DNA from 4 places in the Methylocystis echinoides genome. Region 1 is predicted to be linked to each of the others. Evidence: predicted binding sites of a transcription regulator. Region 1 holds the regulator's gene; each other region holds the start of a gene.
What was found. Region 1 encodes LexA, which represses DNA repair genes until DNA is damaged. Its sites were predicted from a motif close to TGTTCNNNNTGTGTTCNG; they were not measured.
Positions count from the first base shown of each region.

Region 1 (4,770 bases):
GCGGCCCGAGGGCTATCGCAAGGCGGTGCGCCTCATGGAGCTTGCCGATCGTTTCGGCCTGCCGGTGATTTCGCTCGTGGACACGGCCGGCGCCTTTCCGGGCATTGACGCGGAGGAGCGCGGGCAGGCCGAGGCGATCGCCCGCTCGACGGACGCCTCGCTCCAGCTCGGCGTTCCCAATGTCGCGGTCGTGGTCGGGGAGGGCGGCTCGGGCGGCGCCATCGCCATCGCGGCGGCGAACAAGGTGCTGATGCTCGAGCACGCGGTCTACACCGTCGCGTCTCCCGAGGCGTCGGCCTCGATCCTGTGGCGCGATTCGGCCAAGGCCCAGGACGCGGCGACGAGCATGAAGATCACGGCGCAGGATCTGCTGAAGTTTGGCATCATCGATCTGATCGTCACCGAGCCGGCCGGCGGCGCCCATCGCGATCCGCCCGCCGCGATCTCAGCCGTGGGCGACGCTGTCTGGTCGGAGCTTTCCAGGCTGACGAACCTCTCTCGCGAGCAACTGCGCAACGCCCGCGCAGAGAAGTTTCTCAACATGGGCCGTAAGCTTGACGAGAAGCGTTAACCGCGTTCGCTAAAATGCGCGGTTTCGACCCCCCGCGCTGGCGCCACGGACACCATATCGCCCAATGTCGGGACTAAGCAGCACAATGTGTTTCTACGTCCCGAGCCCTTGGTAAGGATTGGCTTACGCTGGATCGGATAGACGTTCCGTTCGGCGTGACCGGCGGGCCGGGACGCGAGAGGGGAGCTTGAGCGCATGACATTTCGGGTCTTGAAGCCGGCCGCGGCCGTCGCTTTCGCCGCGCTGTCCCTCGCCGCCTGCAACGACAGCGGCCTGTCGCATCGCTCGCTTGCGCCGGTTCCGCGCGAGACGGTCGCCTTGATGGAGAAGCTCGGCACCAGCAAGGACGCGCCGATGCTGATTCGCGCCTATAAGAAAGAGGCTGAGCTCGAGATCTGGAAAATGGGGTCGGACGGCAAATACGTCCACCTCAAAACCTTCCCCATGTGCCGCTGGTCGGGCCAGCTGGGGCCGAAGACGCGGGAGGGCGATCGTCAGGTGCCGGAGGGCTTCTATTCCATCACCCCGGCGCAGATGAATCCGAACTCCTCCTATTACCTGTCCTTCAACGTCGGCTACCCCAACCAGCTCGACAAGGCGCTCGGCCATACGGGCGGCACGATCATGGTGCACGGCGCCTGCTCCTCGGCCGGCTGCTTCTCCATGACCGACGCGCAAATCGCCGAGATCTACGCCATCGCCCGCGCGTCCTTCGAGGGCGGCCAGCAGTCCATTCAGATGCAGTCCCTTCCCTTCCGCATGACGGCCGAAAATCTGGCCAAGCACCGCCTCGATTCGAATATCGGCTTTTGGAGGAACCTCAAGGAAGGCAGCGATCACTTCGAGGTGACGAAGATGGAGCCGGAGGTCGCCTTCTGCGGCCGCCGCTATGTCTTCAACGCCGCGGCGGACGGCCGCATGGACCCGCTCGCGGCCTGTCCGCCCTTGAAGCAGGACCCCGAGATCGTGGCGAGCGTCTCGGCCAAGTCCGCCAAGGACGAGGAGAAAATTGCCGAGCTGTCGCAAAGCGTAAAGCCGGTGCGCGTCGTCTATCAGGATGGCGGCATGCATCCGAGCTTCCTCTCCAAGGTCGCCGAAACGAGCCGCCCGGAGGCAGTCGCGCCGCCGGAAGAGATTGCGCTCGACGACAAGGCGGGGCGCGGCAAAGCCGCTCAGATCGCGTCGAAGTCGCCTGTCGTGACCATGGCGGCGGCCAAGGCCGCGGCGCCGACCCGCCCGACGGAGACGACGAGCGTTGCGCGGGCGCTATCGGCGGACACGCGCCGGGAGATGTCGGCGCTCGCGGCGACGGCCGAGGACGGACCGACGTCATCCATCAAGCGCGCCCTGAAGCTGAAGAAATAGTGGGGCGGCCCCGGCGCCCTGCCGTGACAGAAGTCCGCCCGTGACAGCTGTCCGGGCACGGCGCCAGGCGACGCCAGGACGATGGCGCGAAGGAGCGGGGCGTGCGACGGGGAGGACGAGCACCCCTCCACAAACTTGAAGCGCCTGCCACCCGATTTAGGACCGTCGCTCGTCCAACATAGGCTTTGCCGGCGGCGCGTTCAAGGAAAGGTCGACGGCTCCGCGCCCCTTCGCCCGCCGAGGCCTCCCCGCCATGCTGGAAAGGACCGCGCCGACGCGATTTACGCGCTCGGAATTTAGCAAAATCCGCTCCAACAGCGGCGGGGTCTTCGCGCGCTCCTCCCCCATTTGTGCTTGCGGAACGCAAAGAGAACGTCTAAGGTGTTCATGATTTGTTTGTAGCGCGGGGCCGGGACCTTGATCGGTCGACGCGCGGGCGGTTCTTCCGCGGACAGGGGCGTTTCATGCTGACGAGAAAGCAGAGTGATCTGCTCCGTTTCATTCACGAGCGGTTGAAAGAAACGGGCGTCCCGCCGTCTTTTGACGAGATGAAGGACGCGCTCGACCTCCGGTCCAAATCCGGCATCCATCGGCTCATTCTGGCGCTCGAGGAGCGCGGCTTCATTCGCCGCCTGCCCAACCGCGCCCGCGCGCTCGAGGTGCTGCGCCTGCCGGAGTCCGCGACGCCGCGGAGCGGGGGCGGCGCCCGCGGAGGCAAATTCGCCCCATCGGTGATTCAAGGCAATCTCGGCCGCGTGCGCCCCCTTGCCGAGCGTGAGGAGGAGGGGAATCAGCCGGTCGCCATCCCAGTCATGGGCCGCATTGCCGCGGGCACGCCGATTTCAGCGATCCAGAGCCGCAGCCATACGATCAGCCTTCCGCCTGACATGCTGTCCAATGGGGAACATTTCGCGCTCGAAGTGCGCGGCGACTCGATGATCGAGGCCGGCATTCTCGACGGCGACACGGTCATCATCAAGAAGCAGGACCACGCCGACACCGGCGACATTGTCGTGGCGCTGATCGAGGATGAAGAAGCGACGCTGAAGCGCCTGCGCAAACGCGGCGCCTCCATCGCGCTGGAGGCGGCCAACCCCGCCTATGAGACCCGGATCTTTGGACCCGACAAGGTGCGAATCCAGGGGAAGCTCGTGAGCCTGCTGCGAAAATATTGACCGGAGCGGCATCGCGTGCGCGGGAGCTTGCCATGGGCCGAGGCTTTCCCGGCTCGCACATAACTACGCATCGCAAGCGGCGAGGAGATCGAAAACCGCGCCATAGCCGCGAGTCGCTTCACTCCATCGATTCCGCTAGCTCCGCCTCGTCGCTCTCCTCATCCTCGGGCGCGGCGGCGAGTTTGACCGTTTGCTGCGGGCGAGGAGACCACGGGCGATCCTCGTCGACGCCGCGCGCCGTCGTCCACAGGGCGCCGCCTTCCTTCGGGAAGCGCAACGAGACCGCGCCTGTATCAGCGAGCCTGATCCGGTCGATAATGAGCGGCGCGGCGCAACCTTCCGGCGCCCGCAGCGGCGTGACGACGATCGCCGCCCGAGCGCAATCTTCGAGGAAAGCCGCGCGCGCGGAAACGAGCGCCACGAAGCGCCCGTCCACGAGACGGCCGACGCAGCCGTAATCGTCGCAGGCGATCCCGCCTCTCGCCTCAACGGCCGCGCGGCCGTCGGCGTCGGCGCGCAGCCATTGTTCAGCGGCGAAGGCGCCGGGTTTCTTGCCGAGCAGCGCCAGTTCGCCCGAAGGCAGGCGGATCGCTGCGGCGTCTCCCGTCGCCGCCACCGCCAGATCGAAGCCTGCGCCGCTCTTTGCGCCGATGAGCCCGATGAGGGCCAAGGGAATGGCGCTCGCACGCAGCGCCCATGTCCGCCACAGCACGGCGGAGAGGACGGCGAGGGCGAGAAAGACGATCGCCCAGGGCGCAAAAGCCTTCACCTGCAGGCTGGCCCCCGGCGCGCTGGCGATGAGCCCGGCGAGCCAGGTGACGAGATGAATGCCCATCTCGAGCCAGCGCCAAATGAGGCCGTCGAGGCCAAAAGGGTACAGCGTCGCGCCGAGCAGCGCGCAGGGCACGGCGAAGAATTCGATAATGGCCAGAGTCAGCGGATTGCCGATCAGCACATAGGGGCTGAGTTCGTGGAAATCATAGGCCATGAAGGAGGCGGTGGCGGACGTCGCGCAGAGCGTTGCGACGAGCGGCGCGCCGGGCCCGTGCAGCAGACGATCGAGGAGGGCCTCCCGCCATTCCGAAAAGCGGCCCGGGGTGGAGATAATCCGACGCTTCGCATGGCTTCGCGCCAGTGCCGCGCCGCGCCATTCATAGACGGCGATGAGCGCCGCGACCGCGGCGAAGGAAAGCTGGAAGCTCGCGCCCAGGATCGCCTCAGGCTCGAAGGCGACGACAAAGAAGACGGCGAGCGCGAGATTGCGCATCGAAAGCGACGGACGATCGACGAGAACGGCCGCGAGCATGATCAGCGTCATGACGAGCGCGCGCTCCGTGCCGACGCGCGAGCCCGTGCCGATGTCGTAGAGAACGGCTCCGACCATGGCGAGCGCCGCCGCCCACTTCTTAATGGGGTAATTGAGCGCGAGCGTCTGCGACGCGGCGAGCAGGCGACGAAAGCCGACGAAGAAGATGCCGGCGACGAGCGTCATCTGCATGCCTGAAATTGTGACGATATGAAAAATTCCGGCTCGACGGATCAGGTCCTTGGCGTGCTCGGACAGGAAATCGCGTTTGCCGGTCACCATCGCCGCCGCAATGGCGCCGGCGTCGTCGCCGATGATCTTATAAATGCGCAGCGCGAGGTCGTTGCGGACAC
Region 1 is NZ_CP156084.1:2,628,075-2,632,844, forward strand. It holds gene RVU70_RS12815 (acetyl-CoA carboxylase carboxyltransferase subunit alpha) at 1-571, shown strand, start outside; gene RVU70_RS12820 (murein L,D-transpeptidase family protein) at 767-1,936, shown strand; gene lexA (transcriptional repressor LexA) at 2,401-3,111, shown strand; gene RVU70_RS12830 (ComEC/Rec2 family competence protein) at 3,230-4,770, opposite strand, start outside.

Region 2 (4,770 bases), 1.4 Mb from region 1:
CCTGGAAACTACGTGTGAGCGAGTCAAAAGCCGCTTGACCAACGGCTCTGATGACTTCTTCGAGCTCCCCCTTGACCCGCCGTAAGGCGGCCGGAAGTTGATCATGCGTCGCCGCCTGGCCGGAACACCAGAGATCGGACAGATCTCGTAGTTCAGTCAAAACGACCCGCGCTGGAATGGCCAATTCGACAGGCAGTTCAGCGGAAACCCGCTCGATGGCCTGGCCGAGCGCTGCGTTCAGCCGCATTGCCGCCTGCAGCGCCAAGTCGGCATCCTGGCGCCGCACCAGCTGGCCCCAGGTCCCGTGGGCGCCGAGGACGGCATGCATCAATCCTTTTGCCTTCGGAAGCATCTCGACCGGCTGATAGCGCTTCACGAGCTCGCCGCATTCGACGCGCCAGATTTCGCCAGTTCCGATCAGGGTGAGCGCGGCAAGCGGAAGCTCCGCCAAGAGCTGATCGCGATTGGCGCCATAAAGCGCACGGAAGGTCAAATTGAGGCTCGCGACAGGATCGAGGGGACCGTCCGCTTGACCGGATTGCGGAGGAAAATCCGCTGATGCGCCAGCATTCATGCATTAACTCCCACCCCAAAGGGAAGATGGAATAAGGCCCGACTTTTCGGCGATTGCAACACTATTCGACCCGAAACTGTGCGCTGTGGGCATGTCTTGTGGAAGCCTCGCAGCGGCGCAGCGTGAATTAATGTGGCGCGTGCGAGCGGTGTTTGACAGATTCCAAGCGAAGGAAAGATCGCGACATGTGGCTATGGAATGAAAAGGCGCCGACAACAGCCGTCTTGCTTGCGGCGCTAGCAATGTCGGCCTCCTTCGCAACACAAGCCCAAACGCCACAGGCGAGCTATGGCCCGATACCCGACCATGTATGGAGCTATATGCAGGGCCGGTCCTGGCGGCCAGACCTGCCCTGCGCCCAGCGTGGGGATCTCGTGCTGATGCGCATTCCTTACCGGAATTTTCACGGGGAGACGCAAACGGGCGAAATGGTCGTGGCGCGCAAAGTCGCTGCGCAGGTCGCCGAAATCTTCGCGGAAATTTACAGAAACGGCAAGTTCCGCATCTTCCAAATGCGTCTCATAGACGACTTCGACGCTGATGACGACAAGTCGATCGCGGCGAACAACACGAGCGGCTTCAATTGCCGGCTGACCGATCACGGCGGGCTTTCGAAGCATGCGCTCGGCCTCGCGATCGATATCAACCCGGTACAAAACCCCTACCGAGAGGGAAGCTTAACCGCCCCAGAGGCTGGCAGGGCTTACGACCAGCCAGACGAGCGGCGCAGCGACATTTTGGGGATCATAACCGAAGGCGACGTCGTTACCCGGGCCTTTGGGCGACGCGGGTGGTCATGGGGCGGCAGATGGAAACACACGGTCGACTACCAGCATTTTTCCTTTGGCGGCCATTGACTAGCCGTCGAGGCGCGAGCGCTCGTTTTTGTTATATTTAGAGCCGGCGATTGATCGCCCTTTCGCACTTTGCGCCTTATCCCGCTGCTTGATTCTGCGCCGTGCAAACAGCGTAGTAATCATAGAGAGGCGACGTCAATTCGCGGCCGGGCCAGTAAGCCCGATGGAGATCGGCTAGGGTGGCGGTCTCGATCACCCTGAACCCGCAGGAGGCTCCGAGCGCCTCGGGATCGTTGATCCCATAGGTCCAAGGCGCTCCCATCGCCGCAAAACGTTGGACCACATTCGCTATCTCCGGGTCGCCCGTCCTGCCTTCAATCACCGCCTCGGCCAAATAATCAAAGGAGATCGTGCAATTTTGAATGTCGCGCGCAAGGGCGGCAAGGACTTGCCGGACCGATTGGTCGCTCAGATACATGCTGTTTCCCTCCCATATGACAAAAGTGGAAAGGGCGACGTTGAAGTCACGGCATGTCAGCCGATCGATGATCGAGCCAGTCAGGTAGTCGCCGCTTATGAATGTCGTATTCGGGTCGATGTTACGCTCTTCGAGCCTGGCTTTCTTGAAGGCCTGGATCCCAGGGGCGTCGATTTCGAAGAAGACGACGCCGGGCGCCGCCATCCTCTGCGGCCTTGTGTCGAGGCCGGCGCCCAGGATCACCACCTGGCGGCATCCCTGTCGCAATTGTTGATCGAGCTTATCGTCGAAATATCGCGTTCTAAGCCTCACATTGTTCCTTATCGGGGGGAAAGACCGAGAAATATTCGCTGCCGCCTTTTTTGATTCCTCGTCGAGAAACAGGCCGACGAACCGGTCATGATAAAGCGGATGCGGTTCCCCGTTCTCTTCATTGCGGAATTCCGCCACGACAAAGGCCGTGCCTTCGACAGTGTGAATCTGGGTCATCCCGGGCCCTTTCAATTCGACTCGCGAAGGATCGCGCCGGGGCGCCGACCTCTTCAAGCCATAGCGTAGCAATGAGCAGCGCGCCGTCTTATTGCGAACAAAACAAGAAAAGACACAAAATGCTCCTGCAAATGGGTGATTCGCACTTGTCTCACGGCCTTCTCGACAAACTCAATAGCGAACAGCGGCGCGCCGTCGAGCACGGGCTGGAGGCGCAGGGCAGGATCGACTGCCCGCCCCTGCTCGTCATCGCGGGCGCTGGCTCGGGGAAGACCAATACGCTCGCCCATCGCGTCGCCCATCTCGTCGCCAATGGCGCGGATCCGCGCCGCATTCTGTTGCTGACTTTTTCGCGCAGAGCGGCAATGGAGATGACGCGGCGCGTCGAGCGAATTTGCGGCGATGCGCTCGCCTCGAAGGGACGAGCCAGGGAAGCAAAGGGAGCGATCCTGCCTTGGGCCGGCACTTTCCACGGCGTCGCCGCTCGGCTGCTGCGGGAATATGCGCTCCAGATTGGGCTCGATCCATGTTTCACCATCCATGATCGAGAGGATTCAGCCGATCTCATTAATTTGGTTCGTCACGAGCTTGGCTTTTCGAAGACCGAACGGCGTTTCCCGACCAAGGGAACGTGCCTTTCCATTTACTCGCGATGCGTCAACGCCGAATCCGACATCGACGCCGTCCTGACGACGTCTTTTCCCTGGTGCGCAGGTTGGCGCGAGGAGTTGAAGCGGCTTTTCGAAGCCTATGTCGAGGCAAAGCAGGCTCAGAACGTGCTCGACTACGACGATTTGCTGCTCTACTGGGCCGAGATGACGAACGACCCCGTTCTCGCGGCCGAGATGGGCAGGCGCTTCGATCACATTCTGGTCGATGAATATCAAGACACCAACGCCGTTCAGTCGTCTATTCTTCTCGCCTTGAAGCCCGACGGACGCGGGGTGACGGTCGTCGGCGACGACGCGCAGTCGATCTATTCGTTCCGCGCGGCGACGGTTCGCAACATTCTCGATTTCCCCGCGCGCTTCGATCCGCCGGCCAAAATCGTCACTTTGGAACGCAATTATCGCTCGACGCAGCCGATACTGGCGGCGGCAAACGCCGTTATCGACCTTGCGCGCGAACGCTTTGCCAAGAACCTTTGGACCGAACGGAATTCTGGCGGACGGCCATTGCTTGTCGCGGTTGGCGACGAAGCCGATCAGGCCCGATACGTCGTCGAGCGGGTCCTCGACAATCGGGAGGCTGGCGCCGCCTTGAAGCAGCAGGCGGTGCTGTTTCGGACATCGCATCACAGCGGGCCGCTGGAAGTGGAGCTGACGCGCCGGAACATTCCCTTCGTCAAATTCGGCGGGCTGAAATTCTTGGACGCGGCCCATGTCAAGGATCTGCTCGCGCTGCTGCGCTTCGTCGAGAACCCGCGCGATCGCGTCGCAGGCTTTCGCTTGATGCAGCTCCTGCCCGGCATGGGGCCAAGCACGGCGACGCGACTTCTCGACGGCATGAAGGAAGATGCGGATCCGCTGGCGGCGCTCGCGGCCGTGGCCGCGCCCGCGCGCGTCGGCGCCGACTGGCCCCTGTTCCTGGCTTTGATCGACCATCTCAAAGCCGGCGCGGCGGGTTGGCCGGCTGAAATCGGATATTGCCGGGAGTGGTACGAGCGGCAGCTCGACCGCATCTATGACGACGCGGCGACGCGGCGCGCCGATCTGGTCCAGCTCGAGCAGATTGCGAGCGGCTACCCGTCGCGGGAGCGCTTTCTGACCGAATTGACGCTCGACCCGCCGGACGCGACGAGCGACGAAGCCGGGCCGCCCCATCTCGACGAAGACTTCCTTATCCTCTCGACGATCCATTCAGCCAAGGGGCGGGAGTGGAAATCAGTTTTTCTCCTCAACGTGGTCGACGGCTGCATTCCGTCGGATCTCGCGACAGGCGCGTCGGCGGAAATCGAGGAGGAGCGCCGCCTGCTCTACGTCGCCATGACCAGAGCGAAAGACGATCTTCACCTCGTCGTCCCGCAACGATTCTATACGCACGGCCAACACCCGCGCGGGGATCGCCATGTCTATGCGTCTCGCACGCGTTTCATAACAGAAGAGATTCTGCCTTTGCTAGAAGTCGTGTCCTGGCCGACGCCCACGACACAAGCCGCCGAGGCGAGGTCCGCGCGGAGCGTAAGAATAGACGTCGGCGCAAAAATGCGCGGCATGTGGCGGTGAAGGATCGCTGCGTGGAAGCTGCACAATAGCGGTTGCGGCTCTCTCTCCTGGCGATCAGGGCATCGTCCATTCTTGCAGAAGCTTTTCGGTTTTCACGATGCGAGCAAAGCAGGAAAGGGGCATAAGCGAATTGGAGCGCGACGCCGAGATTTCGTCGACATCGGCCGCACCTAGGGGCACGGCGTCGCTGACGACAATCATGGGATG
Region 2 is NZ_CP156084.1:1,272,785-1,277,554, forward strand. It holds gene RVU70_RS06155 (hypothetical protein) at 1-451, opposite strand, end outside; gene RVU70_RS06160 (M15 family metallopeptidase) at 1,003-1,431, shown strand; gene RVU70_RS06165 (SAM-dependent methyltransferase) at 1,508-2,299, opposite strand; gene RVU70_RS06170 (ATP-dependent helicase) at 2,470-4,563, shown strand; gene RVU70_RS06175 (hypothetical protein) at 4,618-4,770, opposite strand, start outside.
Region 2: a site for LexA is predicted at 2,432-2,449, ahead of RVU70_RS06170 (ATP-dependent helicase). Genes of this name have one in related genera too.

Region 3 (4,770 bases), 1.5 Mb from region 1:
GGCGCATATGGGCTTCGGGCCCTTGCGGGTGATCAACGAGGATCGCGTCGCGCCGGGCGGCGGCTTTCCGACGCATCCTCATCGCGACATGGAGATCATCTCCTATGTGCTCGAGGGCGCGCTGGAGCATCAGGACAGCACCGGCGGCGGCGGCGTTCTGCGTCCCGGCGAAGCCCAGCGCATGACCGCGGGGACGGGCGTGCGCCACAGCGAATTCAACGCTTCCGACCGCGAGCCGGCGCATTTCCTGCAAATCTGGATTTTGCCGGAGCGCGAAGGCCTCGCCCCCGGTTATGAGCAGAAGGCCTTCCCCGCGGCGGAGCTGCGCGGGCGGTTGCGGCTGATCGCCTCCCGCGACGGCCGCGACGGGGCGCTCACCCTCCATCGCGACGTCGACCTCTATGCGACGCGGCTCGGCGCAGGGGAAAATGTGACGCTGCATTTGGCGCCGGGGCGCGGCGCCTGGGTGCAGGTCGCGCGCGGCGACCTCCTCGTGAATGGCGAGCGGCTCGCCGCCGGCGACGGCGTCGGCGTGACGGAAGCGGATGAACTGCGCCTCGAGGGGGTCAACGAGGCGGAGGCGCTTCTCTTCAACATGCGCATGTGAGACATGAAGGCACACGTTCGCGGCGACGTGGCGCAGGCTTGCGTCGCTGCGCGCGCAACCACGGCAAGGCTTCGGAGAGGCTGTGAAGGCGGACGACGAGCAATCGCTGGTCTTTGGCGAGAACGCGGCGGAATATGCAGCGTTTCGACCGGATTATCCCGAGGCGCTTTTCGCCTGGCTCGCCGAAGCCGTCCCCGCGCGGGGCCTCGCCTGGGATTGCGGCGCCGGCAGCGGCCAGGCGGCGTTGGGGCTCTCGCCCTATTTCGACCGCGTGCTGGCCACCGAGCGCGACCCGCGGCAATTGGCCTTGGCGCCGAAACGGCCCAATATCGACTACCGCCTCGCCGCCGCGGAGGACGACCCTGGCCTCGTTGACGCCGTCGACCTCATCGCCTGCGCCTGCTCGCTGCACTGGTTCGACCTCGCCAAATTCTACCCGCTGGCCCGGCGCGCCCTGAAGCCCGGCGGCGTTCTTGCGGCCTGGACCTATGACTGGCCCTGGACCGGCCGCCCAGCGCTCGACGCCGTGCTGGAACGGCTCAAGACCGACATTCTCGGCGCGTTCTGGGGAGAGACGTCGCATTATTACTTCAGCGGCTACCGCACCCTGCCCTTTCCCTTCCCCGAGCGCGAGAGCCCCGCCTTCACGACGCCGATCGCCGACTCGAAGAAGGGTCTCGTCCGCTTCCTCTCGACCTGGTCGGCCGTGCGCAAATATCGGGAGCGGCTAGGGCGCGACCCGCTCGCCCTTGTGGATAAGGCGCTGGACGCCGCGTGGCGGGCCGATCCGCCGGCCGCGCCGCTCAGGGTTCCGCTGCATTTGCGCTGTGGTTACAGAGACGTTTGAGTTGAAACGATCTTCTCTTGGGTATCGGAGGCTTGGGAAAAGAACGAAAAAAGAACTTGGCGGCTAGAACAAATCATGCACAATAGCGTTCGAGCACGTTGCCCACGCCCGTCGATTCGTGCCAGAAGGATTTCAAGCCGTGAGCCAAGCCAATCTCCGCCTCGTGGAAGGATCGTCCGTGGACAAGACCAAGGCGCTGGACGCCGCCCTGTCGCAGATCGAGCGCGCCTTCGGCAAGGGCTCGATCATGCGGCTCGGCAAGAATCAGAAGGCCGTCGAGATCGAGACCATTTCCACGGGCTCGCTCGGCCTCGACATTGCGCTCGGAGTCGGCGGCCTGCCGCGCGGCCGAGTGGTCGAAATCTATGGCCCCGAATCCTCGGGCAAGACGACGCTCACCCTACATGTCATCGCCGAGGCCCAGAAGGCCGGCGGCGTTTGCGCCTTCGTCGACGCCGAACATGCGCTCGACCCCGTCTACGCCCGCAAGCTCGGCGTCAATCTCGACGAGCTTTTGATTTCCCAGCCCGACACGGGCGAGCAGGCGCTCGAGATCACCGACACGCTGGTGCGCTCGGGCGCGGTCGACGTGCTCGTCGTCGACTCGGTCGCTGCGCTGACGCCGCGCGCCGAGATCGAAGGCGAGATGGGCGAGGTGCAGCCGGGGCTGCAGGCGCGGCTGATGAGCCAGGCGCTGCGCAAGCTCACCGGTTCGATCTCGCGCTCCAACACGCTCGTCATCTTCATCAATCAGATCCGCATGAAGATCGGCGTGATGTATGGCTCGCCGGAGACGACGACCGGCGGCAATGCGCTGAAGTTCTACGCTTCCGTCCGTCTCGACATCCGCCGTATCGGCGCGATCAAGGAGCGCGACGAGACGATCGGCAACCAGACCCGCGTCAAGGTCGTCAAGAACAAGGTCGCGCCCCCGTTCAAGCAAGTTGAATTCGACATCATGTATGGCGAAGGCGTCTCCAAGGTCGGCGAGCTCATTGACCTTGGCGTCAAGGCCGGAGTCGTCGAAAAGTCGGGCGCCTGGTTTTCCTACGACAGCCAGCGGCTCGGCCAGGGTCGCGAGAACGCCAAGGCCTTTCTGCGGCAGAATCCGGAGGCCGCCAGCCGCATCGAGCAGGCGATCCGCGAAAACGCCGGCCTCATCGCCGAAAAGATTCTCGACGCCGGCGGACCCGACGACGACGAGTAATCCGGCGCCCTTCTCCACTTTACCGATCGAAGGCCCGCCCGTCGGGCCTTTTTCATTGCCGAAACGCTCCCGGACTGGCATATCCGGCCGCAACAGGCGGCGCGCGCGGGCTTGCATCCGGCCCATCGCGACGCGGGCCGTCGGCGGGACGGCCTTCCGCCCGGCAAAGTTTTTCACCATATGACCGGGCGCGCCCGGTCGCCTTCAGAGAGACGCAAAATGAGCAGCGTCAACCAGATACGCTCCGCATTCCTCGACTATTTCGTGCGTAACGGCCACGAGAAAGTCGCGTCCTCTCCGCTTGTCCCGCACAATGACCCGACCCTCATGTTCACCAATGCGGGCATGGTCCAGTTCAAGAACGTTTTCACCGGCGTCGAGAAGCGTCACCAGGCCCGCGCGGCTTCCGCGCAGAAATGCGTGCGCGCCGGCGGCAAGCACAATGACCTCGACAACGTCGGTTACACCGCGCGCCACCACACTTTTTTTGAAATGCTGGGGAATTTTTCCTTCGGCGATTACTTCAAGGAAGGCGCGATCGAACTCGCCTGGGGCCTGATCACCCGGGAATTCCAGCTCCCCGTCGACCGTCTGCTCGTCACCATCTATCACAACGACGACGAAGCCTATGACCTTTGGAAGAAGATCGCCGGCTTCCACGAGAGCCGCATCATCCGCATCGCCTCCTCCGACAATTTCTGGAGCATGGGCGACACGGGCCCCTGCGGCCCCTGCTCGGAAATCTTCTACGACCAGGGCGAGGCGCTCGCGGGCGGGCCGCCCGGCAGCCCTGACGAGGACGGCGACCGCTTCCTCGAGTTCTGGAACCTCGTGTTCATGCAGTATGAGCAGGTTGCGCCGGGGAGCCGCGCGCCGCTGCCGCGCCCGTCGATCGACACCGGCATGGGTCTCGAGCGCATCTCGGCCCTGATGCAGGGCGTGACCTCGAATTACGAGATCGACCTGTTCCGCGCCCTCACCGGCGCGGTGGCCGACTTCACCGGCGCGCCTGTCAACGGGCCGCAGGCGGCGAGCCATCGCGTCATCGCCGACCACTTGCGCGCCTCCTCCTTCCTGGTCGCCGACGGCGTGACCCCGTCCAATGAAGGCCGCGGCTATGTGCTGCGCCGGATCATGCGCCGCGCCATGCGTCACGCGCAGATCCTCGGCGCGCAGGAGCCCTTGATGTGGCGCCTCGTGCCGACGCTCGTCGCCGAAATGGGCCAAGCCTATCCCGAACTCATCCGCGCCCAGGCGCTCATCGTCGATACGCTGAAGACCGAGGAGACCCGCTTCCGCGCGACGCTCGCGCGCGGTCTCGCCATTCTCGACGACGAGACCGCCGGCCTCGGAACGGGCGCAAAGTTCTCGGGCGAAACCGCCTTCAAACTCTACGACACCTACGGCTTCCCGCTCGACCTGACGGAGGACGCCCTGCGGCCGCGCGGCATCGTCGTCGACAAGGACGCCTTCAACGCCGCCATGGAGCGCCAGCGCGCCGAGGCGCGCAAGGCCTGGGCGGGTTCGGGCGAGACCGCGACCGAAACGCTGTGGTTCGCCCTCAAGGAGCGTCTCGGCGCGACCGAATTCCTCGGCTACGACACCGAGAAAAGTGAAGGCGTGGTCACGGCCCTCGTCCATGACGGCGCGGAGGCCTTCGCGCTCAAGCAGGGCCAGCGCGGGGCCGTCATCCTCAATCAGACGCCATTTTATGGCGAATCCGGCGGCCAGATCGGCGACGTCGGCGTCATGCGCGGCAAGGGGCTGCGCTTCCGCGTCGAAAGCACGTTAAAGAAGCTCGGCGACCTCATCGTCCACGAAGGCGTCCTCGAAGAGGGCGAATTGACGCCCGGCCTCGCGCTCGAACTCGACGTCGATCACGATCGCCGCAAGGCTATTCGCGCCAATCACTCCGCGACGCATATTCTCCACGAGGCGCTGCGCCAGGTTCTCGGCGACCATGTCGCGCAGAAGGGATCGCTCGTCGCGCCCGAGCGCCTGCGTTTCGACTTCACCCATCCCAAGCCCCTCACCGCAGAGGAGCTCGAGCAGGTGGAAACGCTGGCCAACGAAATCATCCAGGACAATGCGCCTGTCGACACCCGCGTG
Region 3 is NZ_CP156084.1:1,172,829-1,177,598, forward strand. It holds gene RVU70_RS05610 (pirin family protein) at 1-607, shown strand, start outside; gene RVU70_RS05615 (class I SAM-dependent methyltransferase) at 690-1,454, shown strand; gene recA (recombinase RecA) at 1,594-2,661, shown strand; gene alaS (alanine--tRNA ligase) at 2,881-4,770, shown strand, end outside.
Region 3: a site for LexA is predicted at 1,494-1,511, ahead of recA (recombinase RecA). Genes of this name have one in related genera too.

Region 4 (4,770 bases), 240 kb from region 1:
CTTCCTGAGCGCTCGCGGTCAGCATGATGATCGGGGTGCGGGAGGCCCGCGCGCGGAACTCGGCGTCCCGTATGCGGCGTGCGGCCTCGCGGCCGTCCAGCTCCGGCATGAACAGATCCATAACAATGAGGTCGTAAGCTTCCGCGCCGCCATCGATGGCGTGCAAGGCCATGGCCAGCGCTTCCGCCCCGTCTCGCGCGCGCGCCGCCCGGGCGCCGAGCTTTTCCAGGCTGCGCGTCAGGATCAGCGCGTTGACGTCGTTGTCCTCCGCGACCAGCACGCTCAGACCGTCGAGCATGGCGATAGGCTCGACCGTTTGGATGGGGGCCTGTTGGCGAACCGTGGCGCGCGCCAGTCGCGCCGCCAGGGAAGCGCGACGCACCGGCTTGACCAGCCAGCCGTCGAAATCACGCAGCGCCGCTTCGCCGAAAGCGCGCCGCTCCAATGGCGAGAAGAGCAGGAAAAGCCGGCCCGCGCCTGCGGCGCGCGCCGCCCTGGCGAGACTGGCGACCGAGTCCGCCCCGAGCGCACAATCGATGATCACGGCGTCGAAAGGTTCCTTTTTCGACAGGCGCAGGCCTGCGTCGGGCGCCGTGGCGACGGTCGCTGAGGCGCCCGACGCCTGGAGCGTCTCGGCGATATAGGGCGCCTCGAACCGGCTTCCGCCCACGATCAGCGCGCTTTGGCCCTGCAAGGGGCGCGAGGCCCCGGTTGCGAGACCGAGGCGCGGCGCCGGCAAGGCGACCGAGAAGGTCGACCCCTCGCTCGACGATTTTGCAAGGAGAAGGGAGCCGCCCATCAGCGCGACGAGCCGCCGTGAGATCGCGAGGCCGAGCCCGGTTCCGCCCTGCCGGCGCGTCGCGGAGGGATCCACCTGCGTGAAATCCTCGAAGATGGCCTCCCGCGCCGCCGCGGGCACGCCCGGGCCCGTGTCGCGCACGTCGATCCGCAGCGTCTCGCCGTCGCGCCACAGCCGCACGCCGACGCCGCCTCGCTCGGTGTAATTCACGGCGTTGCCGACAAGATTGATCAGAACCTGACGCAAACGCGCCGGATCGCCCGTGATCTCGCGCGGGGCATCGGGCGCGACGACGCTCGCGATTTCCAGTCCCTTCGCCTGGGCGCGTGGGGCCAGTAATTCGACGACGCTTTCGACGAGCCCGGCGGGCGCGAAGCTGTCGCGACGCAAGGCGACCCTGCCGGCCTCCAATTTCGAATAATCGAGAATGTCGTCGATCAGTTGAGCGAGCGCCCTGCTCGAGTCGCCGATCGCTTCGACGTAACTCGCCTGCTCGGCGTCGAGCCGGGTCATGCCGAGGAGCTGGGCCAACCCCATGACGCCGTTGAGCGGCGTCCGGATTTCATGACTTACGACCGCAAGAAAGCGCGACTTGGCGACAGTCGCCGCCTCCGCCTTCCTGCGCGCCGCCGCCGCCGCGCGCAACTCCGCGACTTCGATGTCGAGCGCGACGCTGCGCCGATGGGCGCGGAAAGCCACGAACGCGGCGGCCGTCAACAGGACGCCGGCACTGAAGAGGAGAAGGAGGGCCAAAGCGGTCACGCCGCGATTCGTCCCGACGAGAGTCCCGAACGATAGGCGAGCGCCTCGGCAAGATGGGGGCGCGACACTTGGTCTGCGCCGTCGAGATCGGCGATCGTGCGGGCGAGTTTCAAGACCCGATGGAAGCCCCGCGCGGTGAGCGCGAAGCGGTCGGAGGCCTCGCGGATGAGCGCCGCCCCCGGGGCGTCCAGCTCGGCGACGCGTTCGATGACCGCGGCCGGCGCGGCGGCGTTGGTCGTAACGCCCGGGAGGCCCAGCGCGTCAAATCGATCTCGCTGTACGGCGCGGGCATGGGCGACGCGCGCGCCCGCCTCTCTCGATCCCTCGGCGGGCGGCGGCAGGACGAGATCGGCGGCGCTGACGGCCGGCACTTCGATCTGCAGGTCGAAGCGGTCGAGCAGCGGACCCGACAGGCGCGCCTGATACTGGGCGACGCAGCGCTCGTTGGGCTGGCGCCGGCAGGCGTAGCCCGGGTCCCGCCCATGCCCGCAGCGGCAGGGGTTCATCGCCGCGACGAGCTGGAAACGAGCCGGATAGACGGCGCGATGATTGACCCGCGAGACGGCGACTTCTCCCGTCTCGAGCGGCTGTCGCAGACTGTCGAGAACCTGCGGCTGGAACTCCGGCAATTCGTCGAGGAATAGAACGCCGTGGTGGGCAAGCGAGATTTCGCCCGGCCGGGCGTGCGTCCCGCCGCCGACGAGCGCCGCCATCGAGGCCGAATGATGCGGGGAGCGAAAGGGCCGCCGATCGGTCAATTCGCCACCGGCGATCTGCCCCGCCACCGAATGGATCATCGAGACTTCGAGCAGCTCGCGGGGGGTGAGCGGCGGCAGGATCGAGGGCAGCCGGGCCGCCAGCATGGACTTTCCCGCGCCCGGCGGACCACTCATCAAAAGATTGTGTCCGCCCGCGGCGGCAATCTCCAGCGCGCGCTTGGCGCTCTCCTGTCCCTTGATGTCGGCAAGGTCCGGCATGTCGACGGCGCGGGCGCGAATGGCGGGCTCCGGGCGCGCCAGGGCCTGGACGCCCTTGACGTGATTGACGAGTTGAATGAGCGAGCGCGGGGCGAGAACGTCCATGTCGCGCGACGCCCAAGCCGCCTCCGGGCCGCATTCCTTCGGACAGATCAGCCCCTGCCCCCGTGCGTTCGCCGCCACCGCCGCCGGCAGGACGCCAGCGACGGGCGTGAGCGTCCCGTCGAGCGCGAGCTCGCCCAGGACCACGAAGCCCTCGAGCGCATCAGAGGGAATCGCGCCGATCGCCGCCATGACGCCCAATGCGATAGGCAGATCGTAATGACTGCCCTCCTTGGGCATGTCGGCCGGCGCCAGATTGACGGTGATGCGCTTGGCGGGCAATGCGAGGCCGGAGGCGATCAGCGCCGCGCGCACGCGCTCCCGCGACTCGGCCACCGCCTTGTCGCCCAGCCCCACGACGTTGAAGACGACGGCCCCAGGCGAAATCTGCACCTGCACATCGACGGGTCGCGCCTCCACCCCTTCGAAGGCGACCGTCGCCACCCGCACCGCCATGACCGCGCGCTCCTGGAACTGTCGAAAGACGATAGCTTGACCTTAGCCTGAGGCTCTCCCCTCGGCAAGAACAATATGCGAACATAAACCAGCCTGTTCGCCGAGCAGTTGCCGCCGGGACAAAATTGGTTAGGCTCGCGGCATGTCGAACGAGCCCCGGAGGAGGCCCGATGAAAAGGTTTTTCTTGAGCGCCGCGGCGCTGGCTTTCGCCGCGGGCGCGGCTGGCGGGGCGGCGCAGGCGGCGCAATGCGGCAATGGCCCGGGCGGCTTTGAAAACTGGAAGCAAAATTTTGCGCAAGAAGCGCAGGGGCGCGTCGGCCAGGCCGGCATCGCCGCATTGATGAACACGCATTACAACGCCGCGACCATTTCGGCCGACCGGGGTCAGAAGAGCTTCCGACTGTCGCTCGACCAGTTCATGTCGAAACGCGGCGCCTCCGCCATCGTCGCGCGCGGCCGTCAGCTGAAGCGCTCTCAGGGGGCGTTATTTTCGTCGATCCAGCAGCGGTACGGCGTGCCGCCGGGACCGCTCATCGCCATCTGGGGCATGGAGACGGGATTTGGCGCAGTGCACGGCAATCAGCACGCGCTCTCGGCCGTCGCGACCCTCGCCTATGACTGCCGCCGTTCAGATTATTTCACCGATCAGCTCTACGCCGCCCTCAAGCTGATCGACAACGGGACGCTGTCCCCGAACGCGCGCGGCTCCATGCACGGCGAGATCGGCCAGACCCAATTCCTGCCGAAGAACATCCTGAACTATGGCGGCGGCGGCAATCTCGACAACGCCGGGGCGGCGCTGGTCGCGACGGCGAATTTCCTGCATGCCCATGGTTGGCGTCCCGGCGCAGGCTATCAGCCCGGGGAACCCAATTTCGAGGCGATTCAGGCCTGGAACGCCGCCTCGGTCTACCAGCGCGCCATCGCCATTATCGGCCGCCAGATCGACGGCGGAGACGACTAAGAAAAAGAGGCGGTCCCGCTGTGTGACCGCCTCGCCTTCCTTAAAGGAGCGCCTTACTCCGCCGCCGTCCTGTATTTATCCGTATCGTCGTGGTCGTCGTCGCCTTTGCCAGCGGCAGCCTCGTCCTTGGGTTCGCCGGCCGCCTCGCCCTCGTCCGGCGCCGGCGCGTCGGGGTCGTCCGGCAGGTCGAACGTCTGCTGAGGCGACTTGAACGCCGCGGCGGCCGTCGAAATTTGCGGCGGCGGAGTCCGGCGGCGATGGATCAGGTAGATCACAAAGGCCGCGATGACTCCCAGACCCATGGTCAGATAGACGGGAAGGTCGCGGAAAAAGGTCCGGTCCACCGAGAAGGGGAAGCGGGACACCCAGCGCTCGCCGTGGTCGCCCGTGACGGTCACGATGCCGACGAAATAGCCGCCCTCTTTGAAGTTGTGCTCGAAATTAACCGTCCCGGTCGGGTAGCTCTTGGGCGGCTGGTAGGCCACGGTGACCGCCTCGAGGTTCTCGCTCTCCTTGTCCTCGCCGCCGACGTCCTTGACGATTCGCAACTCGATTTTCATGTCGCGCAGTTCGTCCTGCTCGGCGTCGAGCACCATGATCATCGGTCCCGTGGAGGGAATGTCCTCGCAGAACTCGTTCTTCGAGGCCTCCGGCAGATAACCGGTGAAGTTCATGGTGTCCGGCCCGATGAACAGGCGGCAGCGCCCCT
Region 4 is NZ_CP156084.1:2,866,174-2,870,943, reverse strand. It holds gene RVU70_RS14070 (ATP-binding protein) at 1-1,561, opposite strand, end outside; gene RVU70_RS14065 (YifB family Mg chelatase-like AAA ATPase) at 1,558-3,096, opposite strand; gene RVU70_RS14060 (lytic murein transglycosylase) at 3,267-4,061, shown strand; gene RVU70_RS14055 (hypothetical protein) at 4,115-4,770, opposite strand, start outside.
Region 4: a site for LexA is predicted at 3,163-3,180, ahead of RVU70_RS14065 (YifB family Mg chelatase-like AAA ATPase). Genes of this name have one in related genera too.